DNA from 2 places in the Pseudomonas sp. FW306-02-D09B genome. Region 1 is predicted to be linked to the other one. Evidence: predicted binding sites of a transcription regulator. Region 1 holds the regulator's gene; the other holds the start of a gene.
What was found. Region 1 encodes sigma-54, which starts transcription at its own class of promoters, with help from an activator protein. Its sites were predicted from a motif close to ANTGGCATNNANNTTGCTNT; they were not measured.
Positions count from the first base shown of each region.

Region 1 (3,412 bases):
CCGCAAACTTTCGGTCGCCGACAACATCATGGCCATCCTCGAGACCCGCAAGGAACTCGACAAGGCCGGTCGTCGTAAAGAGCTGGAAAGCCTGTTGCAGGAATTCCACATCAACCACATCCGCGACAACCTCGGCATGAGCCTTTCCGGTGGCGAACGTCGCCGTGTGGAAATCGCTCGCGCCCTGGCCACGGCACCGAAATTCATCCTGCTCGACGAACCTTTCGCCGGCGTGGACCCGATTTCGGTGGGCGACATCAAGCAGATCATTCATCACCTCAAAGCCAAGGGTATCGGCGTGCTGATCACGGACCACAACGTTCGTGAAACCCTGGACATCTGCGAAACCGCCTACATCGTCAACGACGGTCAATTGATCGCCGAAGGCGACGCCGAAACCATCCTGGCCAACGACCTGGTCAAGGAAGTGTATCTGGGCCATGAGTTCCGCCTGTAAGCACTGAGGTGTCTGGTCAGTCGCCGGAGCGCTTGCCCCAATAAAACTATACGTATTTATTGTTACAGCGCTCTAGGCAAACACTTCAGTTTCAGGCATATAATTTGCTTATGTTTGGCGCTCCGGCGCCCTGTAGTGGATGGCGCATGTGCGCCGGCGAATAAGGTGTTAAGCCCCTGCCATGAAACCATCGCTAGTCTTGAGAATGGGCCAGCAGCTGACGATGACACCGCAGCTGCAACAGGCCATCCGCCTGCTCCAATTGTCGACCCTGGACCTGCAACAGGAAATCCAGGAGGCACTGGAGTCCAATCCAATGCTCGAACGCCAGGAAGAAGGCGACGACTTCGATAACGCCGACCCGATGGCGGACAATATCGAGCAGAAACCCAACACCGACATCCAGGAACCCTCCTACCAGGAAACCGCGCCGACGGTAGATAACCTCGAGGAAGGCGACTGGAATGAGCGCATCCCTAACGAACTGCCGGTCGACACCGCCTGGGAAGACGTTTACCAGACCAGCGCCAGCAGCCTGCCGAGCAACGATGACGACGAATGGGACTTCACCACTCGCACTTCCGCCGGCGAAAGCCTGCAGAGTCATCTGCTCTGGCAATTGAACCTGGCGCCGATGTCCGACACCGATCGACTGATCGCGGTGACCCTGATCGATTGCATCAACAATCAGGGCTACCTGGACGAAACCCTCGAGGAAATCCTCGAAGCCTTCGATCCGGAACTGGACATCGAGCTCGACGAGATCGAAGCCGTCCTGCATCGCATCCAGCAATTCGAGCCGGCCGGTATCGGCGCACGCAACCTCAGCGAATGCCTGTCGCTGCAACTGCGTCAATTGCCCGCCAAGACCCCTTGGCTGGCTGAGGCCAAGCGCCTCGTCATCGATTACATCGACCTGCTGGGCAGCCGCGACTACAGCCAACTGATGCGCCGCATGAAGCTCAAGGAAGATGAGCTACGCCAGGTCATCGAACTGGTGCAAAGCCTGAATCCGCGTCCAGGCTCGCAAATCGAGTCCAGTGAAGCCGAGTACGTCGTTCCCGACGTCATCGTGCGCAAAGACAACGAGCGCTGGCTGGTGGAGTTGAACCAGGAGTCGGTTCCGCGCCTGCGCGTCAACCCGCAGTACGCCGGCTTTGTCCGCCGCGCCGACACCAGCGCCGACAACACCTTCATGCGCAATCAGTTGCAGGAAGCGCGCTGGTTCATCAAGAGCCTGCAAAGCCGCAACGAAACCCTGATGAAAGTCGCTACCCAGATCGTCGAGCACCAGCGCGGCTTCCTTGAGTACGGCGATGAGGCCATGAAGCCTTTGGTCCTGCATGACATCGCTGAAGCGGTCGGCATGCACGAGTCGACGATTTCACGGGTGACCACGCAAAAATTCATGCATACCCCACGCGGTATTTATGAACTGAAATACTTTTTCTCCAGCCATGTCAGCACCTCTGAAGGCGGCGAATGCTCGTCCACAGCGATCCGCGCGATCATCAAAAAACTGGTTGCAGCGGAAAATCAGAAAAAGCCGTTGAGTGACAGCAAGATCGCTGGTTTACTGGAGGCACAAGGCATTCAGGTGGCCCGCCGCACCGTCGCCAAGTACCGCGAGTCCCTGGGGATCGCGCCTTCGAGCGAACGCAAGCGGTTGATGTGACGGGCTACGCCATAGCGTTCCAGGGTGTGTTCGAAAGCTTTTCGGACACGCTCTAGTGGCAGGCAAGCCAGCCTGCCGCCTTATGCACTGGCAACGAAGGAGAAGCTGTATGCAAGTCAACATCAGTGGACACCAACTGGAAGTGACCGAACCCCTGCGCATCTACATCGGCGAAAAGCTCGACCGATTAGAAAGGCATTTCGACAAGATCACCAATGTGCAGGTCACGTTGACCGTCGAGAAGCTGCTGCAGAAAATCGAAGCCACGCTGCATATCCCCGGTGGAGAAGTGGTCGCCAACGCTGAGCATAACGACATGTATGCCGCGATCGACGCCCTGACCGACAAGCTGGATAAACAACTCAAAAAGCATAAGGAAAAGACCCAGAGCCTCCTCCAGGGCGCGACCGGTCGTTAACACTCCCAACCCATGATCCGACTTGAAAACATCCTGACCCCCGGCCGTTCTTTGGTGAACGTGCCGGGCGGCAGTAAAAAGAAAGCCCTCGAACAAATTGCCAACCTGATCGCCCGCGAAGTGCCGGGTCTGGCCATGCAGGATGTCTTCGAGAGTCTGGTCGCCCGTGAAAAACTCGGCTCCACCGGTTTTGGCAACGGCATCGCCATCCCCCACTGCCGCCTCAAAGGTTGCGAGTCGCCCATCAGTGCCTTGATGCACCTGGACGCTCCTATAGATTTCGACGCCATCGACGGCGCTCCGGTCGACCTGCTATTCGTTCTGCTGGTCCCGCAAGCCGCTACCGATGCGCACCTGGAACTGCTGCGCCAGATCGCCAGCATGCTTGATCGTAAAGAAGTCCGTGATCGCCTGCGCAGCGCAAAAAGTAATGAAGCCTTGTATCAGGTTGTCCTCGACGAGCAGAACGGTCACTAATCATGCGCTTGATCATCGTCAGCGGCCGTTCTGGCTCAGGTAAAAGTACCGCCCTCGATGTACTGGAGGACAACGGTTACTACTGCATCGACAACCTGCCGGCCGGCCTGTTACCGGAACTGGCCGAGCGCGCACTGATTCACACCGAACTGGCGCAACCGCTGGTTGCGGTTTCCATCGATGCGCGCAACCTGCCGAGCCACCTGTCACGCTTCCCGGAACTCCTGGAAGAAGTGCGCAGCCGGCACATTCAATGCGATGTGCTGTACCTGGACGCCGACGAAGAAACCTTGCTCAAGCGTTTCTCGGAAACCCGTCGCCGCCACCCGCTGAGCAGCGCCAACCGCTCGCTGGCCGAAGCCATCGATGACGAAACCAATCTGCT
Region 1 covers NZ_JBYSXY010000018.1:48,305-51,716, forward strand. Annotated here, with positions in the region: gene lptB (LPS export ABC transporter ATP-binding protein) at 1-457, shown strand, start outside; gene AC3WK5_RS24655 (RNA polymerase factor sigma-54) at 639-2,132, shown strand; gene hpf (ribosome hibernation-promoting factor, HPF/YfiA family) at 2,242-2,550, shown strand; gene ptsN (PTS IIA-like nitrogen regulatory protein PtsN) at 2,563-3,027, shown strand; gene rapZ (RNase adapter RapZ) at 3,030-3,412, shown strand, end outside.

Region 2 (3,412 bases), on a different contig from region 1:
CAACAGACCGACCCGACATGCCTGGAGTTCAGGCAGGCCGGCGAGTAACTCGTCCGTTACCAGATGAAAGCCCCGGGGCCGTGCCCGCAGGGTTATCAGAGTCTGTTGCCACATACAGTTCTCCGCACGTTCGGGGCGCATTCTAGCGCGCTCTGGGAAAAAACAAAGGCCCTAATATTCCTTCAATCATGTAAGCCATTGGCCGCGGAAAAACACTCGTCACAAACACCACTAAACGTGTGCGAAAAAACCTTTCAGCCGTACTTTCAGAGAAAAAATCCAGACAAAAAAATGCCCGGCAAGCCGGGCAAATTTTTATGCGCTTGCTTACATGTTGTAGCCGCGCTCGTTGTGAAGCGCCAGATCGATGCCCACCGACTCTTCTTCCTCGGTAATGCGCAGCCCCATGACGGCGTCGAGCACCTTGAGGATGATGAACGTGGCGATCGCGGTGTAGATCACCGTGAAGCCCACGCCTTTGCACTGAATCCAGACTTGTGCCGCGATGTCGGTCACGGTGCCGAAGCCACCCAGTGACGGAGCTGCGAATACACCCGTGAGGATCGCGCCGAGAATACCGCCGATGCCATGCACGCCGAAGGCGTCGAGGGAATCGTCGTAACCCAGTTTGCGTTTCAGGGTCGTGGCGCAGAAGAAGCACACCACGCCCGCTGCCAGACCGATGATCATCGAGCCCATCGGGCCAACGGTACCCGCAGCCGGAGTGATCGCAACCAGACCGGCAACCACGCCCGAAGCGATACCCAGCGCGCTAGGTTTGCCGTGGGTCAGCCACTCGGCGAACATCCAGCCCAGGGCCGCTGCGGCGGTAGCAATCTGAGTTACCAGCATGGCCATACCGGCAGTGCCATTGGCCGCTGCGGCGGAACCTGCGTTGAAACCGAACCAGCCCACCCACAACATCGCGGCGCCCATCAGGGTGTAACCGAGGTTGTGCGGAGCCATCGGAGTGGTCGGGAAGCCTTTGCGCTTGCCCAATACCAGGCACGCCACCAGACCTGCAACACCGGCGTTGATGTGGACCACGGTGCCGCCCGCGAAGTCGAGCACGCCCCAGTCGCCCAACAGCGAACCCGGACCACTCCAGACCATGTGCGCAATCGGCGCGTAAACCACGGTGAACCAGATGCCCATGAACACCAGCATTGCGGAGAACTTCATCCGCTCAGCGAAAGCACCGACGATCAGCGCCGGGGTGATGATGGCGAAGGTCATCTGATAGGTGACAAACACCGCCTCGGGGAACAGCGCTGTAGGACCAGTAATACTGGCGGGCGTGATGCCGGCAAGGAAAGCCTTGGCGAAGCTGCCGACAAAGGAATTGAGGTTGACGACGTTGGCTTCCATACCCGTGGTGTCAAACGCCATGCTGTAGCCATAGAGGAACCACAGGATGGTGACCAGGCCGGTAATGGCGAAGCACTGCATCATCAATGAGAGAACGTTTTTGGAACGAACCATGCCGCCGTAGAACAGCGCGAGGCCTGGAATGGTCATGAACAGCACGAGGGCAGTAGAGGTCAACATCCAGGCGGTATCGCCGGAATTGAGGACTGGAGGAGCCACCGGATCTGCCGCCATGGCCAGGCCGGGCATTACGATGGACAACAGGGCTCCTAGCCCTGCGAATTTACGCAGAGTCATTTTGTTTTCTCCTGGGGCGTTGGGTTTGGCGGCTTAGATTGCGTCGGTATCGGTTTCGCCGGTACGGATGCGAATAGCCTGTTCCAGATTGACCACGAAAATCTTGCCGTCACCAATCTTGCCGGTGTTGGCCGCCTTGGTTATCGCCTCGATAACCCGGTCCAGATCCTTGTCGTCAATGGCGACATCGATCTTCACCTTGGGCAGGAAATCGACCACGTATTCCGCCCCGCGATACAGCTCGGTATGCCCCTTCTGCCGACCGAAGCCTTTGACCTCAGTGACGGTAATGCCCTGCACGCCGATCTCGGACAACGACTCGCGTACATCGTCCAGTTTGAACGGCTTGATGATGGCAGTGACTAGCTTCATGAAAACTCTCTCCCGAATTGGTGGACTTGCCCCAGGAAAACAAACCCGACTCAAGTCTAAGCGCAGTGCCTGGCTTTGTAACGCATCGTCGGCCCTACTCGCCCGACCGACGCCAGTTAACCGTTCCTGACGAAACTCCCCGCTCCGCCTGTCGCACTGCATTCGTCACAGCGACTGCATCAGTGCATGGGTCACAAGGGACTAAGCAGAAAGCTTGCCATCTCGTGAAAACCTATTGATTTCAATCCCTTGGCCGCTGCCACAGGCACCAATGCCCCATCACCGCCGGCGATACGCACAACAACAGTGCGCGAACGCCCGGCAACATGCGCGAAAAGCGTGCATTCGTGCCCGCGCCAATGACTATAGACACTGCGTGATACACTGCCGGCCATTGTTTCCAGGACGTTTCTCATGCTCGCACCCAAAGACTTCCTCGATGCCCTGAGCGGCACCGCCTCCCGCCTGTTCAGCGGCGAAACCCCGCTGCCAAAAAGCGAAATCGAAAGCCAGTTCAAAGCCCTGCTGCAAAGCGGCTTCAGCAAGCTTGATCTAGTGAGCCGGGAAGAATTCGACAGTCAGATGGTCGTCCTGGCACGCACCCGGGCACGCCTTGAGAGCCTTGAGGCAAAAGTCGCCGAGCTGGAAGCCAAGCTGAATCCACCGACTGAATGACCCCACAAATCCCCTGTGGGAGCGTGGCTTGCCCGCGATAAGGTCGGAACGACCTTCCAGCAATTAGGATTCAGCTCTACTTCCAGGCTGAGTCCTACAAAAACACCACCGCTTTCCGATTGCGCCGCACAGCCCCGGTTTCTAAGCTCACTTCAGCTGAATGTTCAGCACTGGGTTTGGCGACCCGGAAAGCTTAAGGTGCACGACGACCATCCGATGGTGGACTCTTCCTGTCCGTCGACTCGAGTCATGGCGGCTGTGCGTGGGAGATCTTCGGGTCTGCCGGGTTCCTTTTGCTCCGGTTCGCCAACCCGCGTACAGCTGCCACCTAATCGTTTGGCGACGATTACTGGCAGCCCCTTAAGCAAAAGGAGCTGTATCGATGAATAGCAATGACGCCTACCTGATCCCTCACGTCTTCACCCGCCACAAACTCCACCTCCACGCCCTGCTGCTGGAAAACCAGCCTTGGTTCAGTGCCCGCGACCTCGGTCGATTGCTTCGGCTGTTCCTCGACGAACGCGCGCTACGCAAACTCGACCCTGATCAACACCAAACCGTGACAATGCATATTCACGGCTGCATAGAACATACGCTGCTGATCAGCGAATCAGGCGTTTACGCGCTGCTGGTTTATCACTACTGCCCCGAATACCGGGGCCTGCGCGAATGGCTGACCCACGACGTGGTTCCAGCCCTT
Region 2 covers NZ_JBYSXY010000034.1:6,434-9,845, forward strand. Annotated here, with positions in the region: gene AC3WK5_RS28760 (secondary thiamine-phosphate synthase enzyme YjbQ) at 1-114, opposite strand, end outside; gene AC3WK5_RS28765 (ammonium transporter) at 328-1,665, opposite strand; gene glnK (P-II family nitrogen regulator) at 1,699-2,037, opposite strand; gene AC3WK5_RS28775 (accessory factor UbiK family protein) at 2,452-2,712, shown strand; gene AC3WK5_RS28780 (BRO-N domain-containing protein) at 3,095-3,412, shown strand, end outside.
Region 2: a site for sigma-54 is predicted at 2,240-2,259, ahead of glnK (P-II family nitrogen regulator). Genes of this name have one in related genera too.